Linked DNA regions of Anaerocolumna sp. AGMB13020. Each later gene encodes a partner of the first gene's protein in a complex. Links are inferred from orthologs where the notes say so. Each region holds a gene or a part of one and is shown on either strand. Other genes may lie near its edges.

Region 1 (6,640 bases):
TACGGGTATTATGTGCCGTTACGGTACACTACTTCTTTTAGATAAAGGCCTTCCGGGGGTAATGTTATACCAGCTGTATCCCTTTTTCTGCTAGCAAGAATATCTTTTACATCCTCGGCTGCTCTTTTATGTTCTCCGACCTCCAGAAGCGTTCCTGCAATAATTCTTACCATGTTATAAAGGAAGCCGCTGCCGGTGATCAGAAGTCTTATTTCTTTAATTTCCCGTTGATGCTGTTTTGAAACAGCCTCAATGACAGAAATCCGGTCAATTCTTCTAATGGTATCGAACTCCTCCCTTTTCTCTGAAGAAAACCCCCGAAAATCATGTGTGCCTATAAGAAAGGCGGCTGCTCTTTCCATCTCATTGATATCCAGCTCTTTTTGTAGGGCATATACCTGTTTTCTTAGAAATACCGAGGGAATTTCACTGGCTTCAAACCGGTATTCATAGGTCTTGGAAATTGCACTTTTTCTGCTGTGAAAGTCCTCGGATGCCTCCTCTAACGAGAGGATAGCAATATCCTCCGGCAGTACTTTCTGTAAATTGCTCTTCATATCCTTCACCTCTGCCTGACATTTACAGAAGAAATTTGCTGCTTGTCCGAGAGCATGAACTCCTTTATCTGTCCTGCCGGATCCGATTATCTTTATTTGTTCGTTAAAGACGAAAGATATGGCTTCTTCTATGACTGCCTGGACAGAACGCTTACCGCCCTCTTCCTTTAATCTCTGCCATCCGGCATATCTGCTGCCGTCATATGCAATTATCATCTTTATGTTTCTGTTACCCATAACTTTATATCCTGCCTTTCCTCTACAGCAAACCCATGATGGAATATGACCCCTGCATTCGCTGCAGATGAGATGTGATGAAATAACCAGCTGTTTCTGGCTGCCTTTGTTGCAGCATAATATGGATTCTGCTATCATATTGTATAAATATATCCTGGTTTAAGAGGTCCCTATGTTTCCTATTATTCAAAAATTCGACGATTCTCTTTTATATTTTATTGCAGAGCATTTACATACTCCTTTTACAGATAGACTTATGATATTTATCACCAGTCTGGGTAACTCTTCTCTCGTCTGGCTTTCCATTGCACTTATACTGGTTTTATCGCAGAAGAACCGCAAATGGGGTATTATACTCACCCTTGCCCTGATCTTTGAGCTTTTGTTATGTGACGGTATACTAAAACCTCTTTTTGCACGAGAAAGGCCCTTTACCAGATTAACAGGATATCCTGACCTGATAAGGGCCCCCCTTTCTTATTCTTTTCCTTCCGGTCATACCATGTCATCTTTTACAGCAGCCGTAATCCTGTTTGCCAGAGAGAGAAAAAGCGGAAGCATTTTTCTCATTCTGGCTTCCCTTATTGGCTTTTCAAGACTATACCTGTTTGTCCATTATCCGACCGATGTTCTTGGAGGTATTGTTTTAGGATCGGCACTTGCCCTGATGACCTTGTGGCTTACCAAAGATCTGAAGGCCTAAGGTGCAGGAGTTGCTGTTACCTCTCCTGTAGCTTCTGCGCCTTCTGGCTCCTCTGTACTTTCGTTTCTCAAGGTCATAACTGTCCAAACCTTTTCCTTTACCTCTACCTTATAGTTCTGTGACCATTCTTCATAAAGCTTCTTAAACAATTCGTTTTGTCTGTCTTCAATAATTTCTTCTTTTTTCTCTAACGTAGCATCTTTGTCAAAATCACTGACGCAGTAAATAATGTGATAACCGTATTCCGTTTCCACAATAGGGCTTAATTCTCCTGTTTTCAGAGCAAAGGCAGCTTCTTCAAACGGAGCTACCATTTCACCTTTTCCAAAGGTATATTCCACCTGGGAATCTTCCGTATTGGCTTCTGCCAGCTTTTTGAAATCTTCTGTTTTTTGGGCATCCTTTAACAGCTGGACAGCTCTCTTGCGGACAGTTTTCTTCTCTGCCTCGGTCATAGGTTCATCTTTTCCGTCTTTGCTTACCGTGGTCTTAAGGAGTATATGATCAACGGTTATCTGCTTCGCTTCGTCATCGGTAACCTCTGTATCCGCATTCATGGTAACCGCATCATAGACCTTTTGGTATATCAGATTCTCCCGGTAGAACTTACGGATCAAATCTTCCGTAAAGCCGTATTTTTCTTTATCCGCTTCTGTTATGCCGGCGTAATAGTTTGCAGCATTCTCAAGCACCGTGGCTTCTTCCTCTTCTGTCAGCGCAACATTATAACCCTCGGATTTCTCAACAACAATCTTTGTCTGGGTAATAAGATTCAGAATCTCTTCCTTCGCCTGATCTTCAAAAGTAGTTCCAGCACTTACTTCATAGCCCCAGACTGCATCTCCGAAATAGGCCTCATACTGAGCTTTCATAAACATAAAATACAGCATGGATTCATTGTAATATACTTTATTGTTTCCAACAGTAACAACCAGTTCTCCCCGGTTCTCCTTCGTTTCTTCTGCTTCTGTAGGCGTTACGGTTACGGTTTCAGTTACGGATGGCGTATTGTTAACGTTCCCCTTCTGCTTCTCCTCCGTTTTCTCCTTACAGCCGGTTAAGCTTACGAGCAGGGCAGCGGCTATTAATATACATACTGCTTTTTTTAGATATTTTTTCATGAAGCTTTTCAATCCTTTCTATGGCAAGCTGTAATCCTAAATGCAATCCATTAAACGCTTTCTGTTTCTTAAAGCTATCCGTTTTATAATTACTGTTAACAGCTTATTTTCTTTCACTTCATTCATTATAAGGGATTAATTGCCTTCAAGCAATAACTTTACATCTGCAAGGATATTTTTTATCAGCTCGAATAAGGATAAGACATCCATCTTTCCTTTACCCTGAACTTTTTTTACCGAATACAGAAAATATGGGTTTGCTTCCGGCATCAGCTTGATATTAGGCTCGTATTTCTTTATCAGTTCCGGTATCCGTTCTACTGACAGCTTGGCTTTAGAATATAATACAAGCTTTATTTCCTCTCCCCGGTATACCAGTGAAGTAACATAAACACTGTGACAGAGGGATTTGATATAGGCTATATTTAACAAATTATTGACACTGGCCGGCATATCCCCGAATCGGTCCACCAGTTCCTCCTGCATATCAAGGAATTCCTCTTCTGTCATTATATCTGCAATTCTCTTATATACATCCAGCTTCTGAAACTCATTCTTAATATAGGTTGCAGGAATAAAGGCATCCACGTCCATATCAACGGTGGTTTCAAAGGTCTCTTCCTCTGATACCTCCCCTTTCATGGACTTAACGGCGTCATTTAACATCTTGCAATACAGGTCGTACCCCACTGCTTCCATGTGACCGCTCTGCTGTGCTCCCAGCAGATTACCGGCACCTCTGATTTCCAGATCTCTCATAGCAATCTTAAAGCCGGAGCCAAGCTCTGTAAACTCCTTAATGGCCTGAAGTCTCTTCTCAGCAATTTCTTTCAGCATCTTATCTCTTTTATACATTAAAAATGCGTAGGCGGTTCGGTTGCTTCTTCCCACTCTTCCTCTTAACTGGTAAAGCTGGGATAGTCCAAGCCTGTCGGCATCGTCAATTATCATGGTATTCACATTTGAAATATCCAAGCCCGTTTCAATGATGGTAGTGGACACCAATACATCAATTTCTCCATTTATAAAGCTGAACATAATTCTCTCCAGCTCTCTCTCACTCATCTGCCCGTGGGCAAAGGATACATTGGCCTCCGGTACCAGATTGGCAATCTTTCCTGCCACCTCATCAATTCCGTTTACCCGGTTATAGACATAATAAACCTGCCCATCCCTCGCCAGCTCACGATGAATAGCTTCTCGTATGATTTCTTCATTATGCTCTAGTACAAAGGTCTGAATCGGCATCCTGTCTACCGGTGGCTCCGTTAAGACACTCATGTCCCTGATTCCGATAAGGCTCATATGAAGGGTCCTGGGAATTGGTGTTGCCGTAAGTGTAAGTACGTCCACATCCCCTTTTAACTGCTTTATCTTCTCTTTATGGGTAACACCAAAACGCTGCTCCTCATCTACTATAAGAAGTCCAAGATTCTTAAACTGAATATCCTTGGAAAGGACCCTGTGGGTACCAATCAGAATATCCAGACTGCCTCGTTTTACTCTCTCCATTACGGATTTCTGCTGGGCCGGAGTCTTAAACCTCGAAAGCATATCAATGCTTACGGGAAAATCCATCATTCTTTGTACAAAGGTATTATAGTGCTGCTGGGCCAGAATGGTTGTGGGCACCAGAACAACCACCTGTTTTCCGTCTGCCACTGCTTTAAACGCTGCTCTGATGGCGATTTCCGTCTTACCATAACCTACATCACCGCAGACAAGCCTATCCATAATTCTGGTGCTTTCCATGTCTTTTTTCGTTTCTTCAATAGCTCTTAACTGATCATCCGTTTCCTCATAGGGAAACATTTCTTCAAATTCATTCTGCCATACTGTATCCGGACTGTAGGCATAACCTTCCTTCTGCTGCCTGTTCGCATATAATTCCACCAGTTCCCTGGCTATTTCCTTCACCGCGCTTTTTACTTTTGTCTTGGTATTCTTCCACTCTACAGAATTTAATTTGTTCAGCTTATGTTTACCAGAATCGCTTCCGGCATATTTCTGTATGACATCAAGGCCTGTAGCCAGGATATAAAGTACTCCGCCACCGCCGTATTCAATCTTGATATAATCCTTTGTCACCTTATCTACTTCTATTTTTTCGATACCTCTGTAGATACCAAGTCCATGGTTTTCATGAACAACATAGTCACCGATATTTAAGTCGGCAAAGCTCTGAATCTTCTTTCCGTCGTATTCTCTGATCTTTTTCTTTTTCTTCTTTTCCGCTCCGAAGATATCACTTTCAGAAATGACCACAAGATTAATAAGAGGGTATTCAAAACCTTTATGAAGGTTCCCCCCTGCTACCATTATCTCACTCTTTAATATGACTCTGTCCATATCTTCACTGTAAAAAGCATTTAGTCCATGCTCTCTCAGATCATCGGACAGACGTTTGGCACGTGTCTTTGAAGGAGAGAGCAATAATACTCTGTAACCGCTCTTTTTCCATTTAAGGAGATCCTGCACCAAAATGTCAAAATTGTTATTATAGGGATTAACCGAACGAACTGTCATATCCCACTTATTTTTTATCGTAAAACCTGCGAGCCTTAGATCCATAGTGCTAAGCAGCATAAGGTTCATCTGGTTCAGTCCCGCCAAAAGTTCCTTATAGCTATAGACCGCATCGCTTTGCCCGGGAAGAATATATCCTTTTTCAATTCTTCCGATCATACCTTCTCTGAACTCGGTTTCTACTGCTTCTCCTCTTTCCTGTACTCTGACCGGTTCGTCTAAGAACACAAGGGAATCTTCTCTGTCAAAATAATCAAAAAGAGAGACGGTTTCTTCATAGAAATATCGGATATAGCTGTCAATTCCAACAGATCCCTGAAAGCTCTCAATGTTGTCCTTGAAATCATCAATAATGCCTTGTATACGGAAAGCCTCTTCCGTTTTCATCTGTTCCCTTAATCGTTTTACATGGGCTGTCTTCTCTTCCTCCAGCTTCTTTAGTCCTGCCTGGAGTCTTTCTGTACTTAAGACGATTTCTGCCGCCGGAAAGATCATCAGCTCTTCGTGCCGGTCTATGGAACGCTGGCTGCCTACATCAAAGGAACGGATAGAGTCAATATCATCCCCCCAAAATTCTATTCGGTAGGGACACTCCTCCGCCGGAGGAAAAATATCAAGAATCCCTCCTCTTACCGCAAACTCGCCGGGACCTTCTACCTGCCCCTGCCTTTCATAGCCCATATGGGATAAGGCCGCCTGAAGCTTTGATAAATCACAGGCTTCCCCTTCTTTTATGGTAATAACATTCTTCATAAGGAAATTAAGAGGCAGAATCCTGTCCATTCCACCGTCAATGGTGGTTACAATGGTTACCGGTTCTTTGTTCAGAAGCCGCTTTAGTATCTTAAGGCGTTCCCTGACAATTGCATTTCCATGTATATCCGCACTATAGAAAATAATGTCCTTAGCAGGATAGAAGAAGACATTTTTATCATAGAGCTTATAATCTTCGCAGATTTCTTTCGCTTTTAAATCGTTATAAGTAATAATTAATTTCTGGGAATATTCTTCCCCAAACCCATATATAAGGTGGCATTTCTGGGAATCAATACATCCGGTTATCTGAACGGGTGTATTTTTCAGGGTCAAACTGTCCTTTATTTCATTAAATTCTTTTAATTCCTTAAGAGGATTAATAAAGGTTTTCAAGGAAGTGCCTCCTTATTTTCTGTTATATTGATTCATGGCTGGTTCCATACCATCTGTTAAAATGGCCTTTACAGCCTCCGAAGTCTTTCCTAGTGCCTCTCTGATAATCGGCTGTTCTTCTGAAGAAAAACGTGACAGTACATAATCTGCAAGATCCCAGCCAGCCGGCTTATCTCCCACACCGACACGAATTCTTGGAAATTCCTCTGTTCCAAGATGGGAAATAATACTCTTTATACCGTTGTGCCCTCCGGCACTGCCCTTGGTACGGATTCTTAGTTTACCCGGTTCCAGACTGATATCATCATATATGATAATGATATTTTCAGGGGCCACCTTATAAAAGT
Region 2 (4,653 bases), 360 kb from region 1 along the record:
GGGTGCTATTTCTTTAATCTTTTCAATGCTTGTATTGTAGGGCAATACTTCACAGTATACATTACATTCTCGAACTCTTCTTGCAATGAGCTGATTATACTGTCCGCCAAAATCAAGGACAATTACCATTTCCTTATCCACTGGTTTTTCCTCCTAATGCTGTTTGTATATTCATTTTTCTCAACAGTGACCGTTAATATTCTTCTGTATCCTCTATAGGAATTCCAGACCAAAATATTTTTTTATTATATCAGACTTTCTTACAACTGGCAATGCTATATTAATTACCCTATTTATAACTATTTTTTACCGTATTTATTAAAGCAATAAAACTTATATCAATAAGAGAAAAAGCAGCTCACAAAGCTGCTTTTATGACAACAACCATTATTACAATTATTGTAACTTTCCAATATTTAAAAAAAGTCAAGAAATATCGTATTCCAAGATCCTACTAACATCATCATTAAGAATTCTAAAATAACACCTTATTAATAATTCCTAATTATAATTCCTTATAATAGTTTCTTAATATAATTTCTTAAAATAATTTCTTAAAATAGTTTCTTATACTAAGTTTTTAAATAACTTCTTGGCTCATTATAACCTGAAATTGAATTAATTAAAATCTATAGCCAGCTTTATCTGTGTTATTATTTAATCCAAACCAAATCATGTAAAGGATACTCACTATGATCTACCCAAATAATAAAACGAATAATAAAACAGAGACGCACAAAAGCAAACATCTAAATCATTTAACAAGATAATTAAAGCTCAACTTATTATTAGTATTTACGTATAAAATATATTAAAATAATTCCCTAAAACAATTCTTTCTACTAGACCATATGCAAAAAACAGCTACAAATAGTCTAACCATCACATACCCCATCAGGTCAATTCGTCCAGGTTCTTATAATAGGAAGTGATAAACTCCCCCATAAAGATCTCAGCCTCTTCCACCTGAAGTTCTTTAATTGCTTCTGTTATACTCTCCTTGGCACTTGAGAATTCTGTATTGCCAGCCTTCTCCTCCTGAATACATTTTATAAGAGCAGAAAGCTTATCTGCTGCTTTTACCAATTTCCATATGTATTCTTCTTCCTGCTTCGGAAAGAATATCGGTTCATAATCTTCTTTAAAATCCTCCGGCAGCATAGAGAGCAGTCTTCTTGCCGCTTCTGCTTCAATTTCCTTAAAGGCTCCCTGTATGTTCCCGTTATAATATTTGATTGGAGTTGGCATATCTCCTGTGATTATCTCTGTGGAATCATGGAAGAGAGCTATTAAAGCAGCTCTCTCCCCATTTAAATTCTTATTTAATCTTTTATTTCCTATGACTGCAAGGGCATGGGCTAATATACTGACCTCAAGTGTATGCTCAGAGACATTTTCAGGTCTGGAATTTCTCATTAATGCCCAACGCTCAATATATTTCATGCGAGACATCATAGCATAAAAATTATTATCCATTTATACTACCGCCTCTTTATGATCTTCCAGCATCTTCTTAATATAGTATCCGGTATAGGATTTAGGTGATGCCGCTACTTCTTCCGGCGTTCCTTTGGCAATTACTGTACCGCCTTTGTCTCCGCCCTCCGGTCCCATATCGATAATATAATCCGCTGTCTTGATTACCTCCAGATTATGCTCAATGACCACAACTGAATTACCACCCTCAGAGAGTCTTCTGAGTATCTCGATGAGCTTATGAACATCCGCAAAATGAAGTCCTGTAGTTGGCTCATCCAGAATATATATCGTCTTTCCTGTACTTCTCTTACTTAACTCAGTAGCAAGCTTGATTCTCTGTGCTTCACCACCGGATAATGTTGTTGAAGGTTGTCCCAGTCTGATATAAGATAAGCCTACATCATAAAGAGTCTCAATCTTTCTTCGGATAGAAGGCATATTTTCAAAGAATTTCATTGCTTCTTCTACTGTCATATCAAGAACATCATAGATATTCTTGCCTTTATAACGCACTTCAAGAGTTTCACGGTTATAACGTTTACCGCCGCACACTTCACAAGGCACATATACATCGGGAAGGAAATTCATCTCAATCTTTAAGATACCGTCTCCGGAGCAAGCCTCGCAACGGCCGCCCTTTACGTTAAAACTGAATCTTCCTTTGGTATAACCCTTCATCTTGGCATCCGCTGTTGCTGAGAACAGATCTCTTATCTGGTCAAACACACCGGTATAAGTGGCCGGATTGGATCTTGGTGTCCTTCCGATAGGTGACTGATCAATGTTGATTACTTTATCCAGCTTGTCAATACCAATCATAGCCTCATGTTTACCGGGAATACAGCGTGCCCTGTTTAAGTCTCTGGATAATCTCTTGTTAAGTATCTCTGTTATCAGCGAGCTCTTACCGGAACCGGACACTCCGGTTACACAGGTCATAACACCTAGAGGTATATCCACAGAAACATTCTTTAGATTGTTCTCGGTAGCACCTTTTATGGTCAGATATCCCGTAGGTTTCCTGCGTTCATCAGGAACGGGAATCTTGATTCTTCCACTTAGATAAGCACCGGTAATGGATTCCTCCACCCTCATAATCTCCTGGGCAGTTCCCGCTGCTATTACTTCCCCGCCATGTTCACCGGCTCCGGGTCCTATATCGATAATATAGTCTGCCGCAAACATGGTGTCTTCATCATGTTCTACTACGATAAGTGTATTTCCTAACTCTTTCAGGTTCTTAAGAGTCTTAAGCAGTTTATCATTATCTCTCTGGTGAAGTCCGATACTGGGTTCATCCAGAATATAAGCAACACCTACAAGTCCGGAACCAATCTGTGTTGCCAGACGGATTCTCTGTGCTTCTCCACCGGATAAGGAACCGGTAGCACGGGAAAGAGAAAGATAATCCAGTCCTACATCCATTAAGAAACCGACTCTTGCGCAAATTTCCTTTAGCACCAGTTCACCGATTTTAAGCTGGGTAGGTGTCAGTTTGAGATTGTTTAAGAAGGCACTTAAATCTCTGATGGAATAATCCGTAACCTCTGATATGTTTTTATCTCCCACAGTTACTGCAAGAGAACCTCTTTTCAGTCTTCGTCCTCCGCATTCCTTACAGGGAGTGGTCTTCATAAAGCTTTCATATTCTTGTTTTGTGGTTTCTGAACCGGTCTCACGGTAACGACGTTCCAGATTCTTTATGAGACCTTCAAAAGCAACATCATATACTCCTTCGCCTCTTTGTCCCTTATATCTGACCTTAACGACTTTTCCATTGGTGCCGTGCATAAGCATATGCTTGATACTATCTGAAAGTTCCTCATAAGGTGTATTAAGACTAAAGTTATATTCCTTTGAAAGTGCTTCCAAGGTACATCTGGTATAACTGCTCCGATCCGTTGCTGACTGCCAGCCAAGTGCAGCAATAGCACCATCCGCCAGACTGATAGAGCCATCAGGAATAATCAGTTCTTCTGCGAATTCCATCTTTATTCCCAGACCATGGCATTCCGGGCAGGCTCCAAAAGGATTATTAAAGGAGAAACTTCTTGGCTCGATTTCTTCAATGCTTATGTTGCAATCCGGGCAGGCAAAGTTCTGGCTGAAACTTAAAGGCTTTTCTCCAGCTACATCTATCATTAACAGACCTTCTGAAAGCTTCAAAACACTTTCGATAGAGTCGGAAAGGCGTTTCTCAATTCCTTCCTTAACAATCAGACGATCTACAATAATTTCTATATTATGTTTAATATTCTTTTCCAGTTTAATCTCTTCTGTTAGTTCGTATAGATGACCATCAATCATAACACGGATATAGCCGCTTTTCTTAGCCTGCTCCAGCAATTTGACATGTTCACCTTTTCTTCCTCTTACAACAGGTGCCAAAAGCTGAATTCTGCTGCCTTCCTTTAGCCGCATGATCTCATCTACCATCTGATCCACAGTCTGCTTCTTGATTTCCTTCCCGCACTTAGGGCAATGGGGAATTCCTACTCTGGCATAAAGCAAACGAAAATAATCATAGACTTCTGTAACAGTTCCAACAGTGGAACGGGGATTACGGTTGGTAGACTTCTGGTCAATGGAGATTGCCGGTGACAATCCTTCAATGCTCTCTACATTAGGTTTTTCCATCTGTCCCAAGAACTGTCTTGCATAAGATGAGAGAGATTCCATATATCTTCTCTGTCCCTCTGCATATATGGTATCAAAGGCCAAAGAGGACTTACCGGAGCCGCTTAAGCCTGTTAACACTACAAATTCATCCCTGGGGATATTTACTGTGACATTCTTTAAATTATGTTCCTTGGCTCCTCTTATCTTTATATAATGTTTCTTATCAGCCATTTTAACCTCTTTCTTCCTATCTAAGCTCAGCTTGATATTCATTAAATAGCAGTACTTCTATTTTTCACTTACCTTACACCAGTGTACAGACATCACCTTTCATTTTGTCGCATTTTATGCTGTCTGTATATATTTAATTACTTCCTGTTATGGTTAGAAATCTCAATCTAGCCAGTATCTTTACCTTATTAAAATCATAACACCTGAATTTTATTATAATAAACCTGAAAACAATCTATTATCAGAATACCGCATGTATATCTGCTGTCTCTGTCTTGGGACCTATGCTTGGAATAAGTTGTGTATCCACTTCCCATACTTCTA

The links. The genes of interacting proteins can lie anywhere in the genome.
Region 2: the proteins of mfd (region 1) and uvrA are in contact, whole or in part, in a crystal structure (PDB 4DFC), measured with the Escherichia coli proteins. The link is inferred for Anaerocolumna sp. AGMB13020 from one-to-one orthologs.

What each region holds. Positions count from the first base shown.
Region 1 is NZ_CP136910.1:3,252,489-3,259,128, reverse strand. The notes cover bases 2,554-6,640. They hold mfd (transcription-repair coupling factor), read right to left. Parts: upstream 6,294-6,640; coding sequence 2,754-6,293; downstream 2,554-2,753. Other genes in these bases: pth (aminoacyl-tRNA hydrolase), read right to left, coding at 6,306-6,640; R2R35_RS13250 (peptidylprolyl isomerase), read right to left, coding at 2,554-2,618. Also shown: tRNA pseudouridine(38-40) synthase TruA, read right to left, coding at 9-794; R2R35_RS13255 (phosphatase PAP2 family protein), read left to right, coding at 967-1,497; more of R2R35_RS13250, read right to left, coding at 1,494-2,553. UniProt on the Escherichia coli protein: Couples transcription and DNA repair by recognizing RNA polymerase (RNAP) stalled at DNA lesions. Mediates ATP-dependent release of RNAP and its truncated transcript from the DNA, and recruitment of nucleotide excision repair machinery to the damaged site.
Region 2 is NZ_CP136910.1:3,612,327-3,616,979, reverse strand. Bases 1,277-4,653 are described here. They hold uvrA (excinuclease ABC subunit UvrA), read right to left. Parts: upstream 4,330-4,653; coding sequence 1,477-4,329; downstream 1,277-1,476. Other genes in these bases: yfbR (5'-deoxynucleotidase), read right to left, coding at 1,277-1,476. Outside these bases: guaA (glutamine-hydrolyzing GMP synthase), read right to left, coding at 1-141; more of yfbR, read right to left, coding at 895-1,276. UniProt on the Escherichia coli protein: The UvrABC repair system catalyzes the recognition and processing of DNA lesions. UvrA is an ATPase and a DNA-binding protein. A damage recognition complex composed of 2 UvrA and 2 UvrB subunits scans DNA for abnormalities.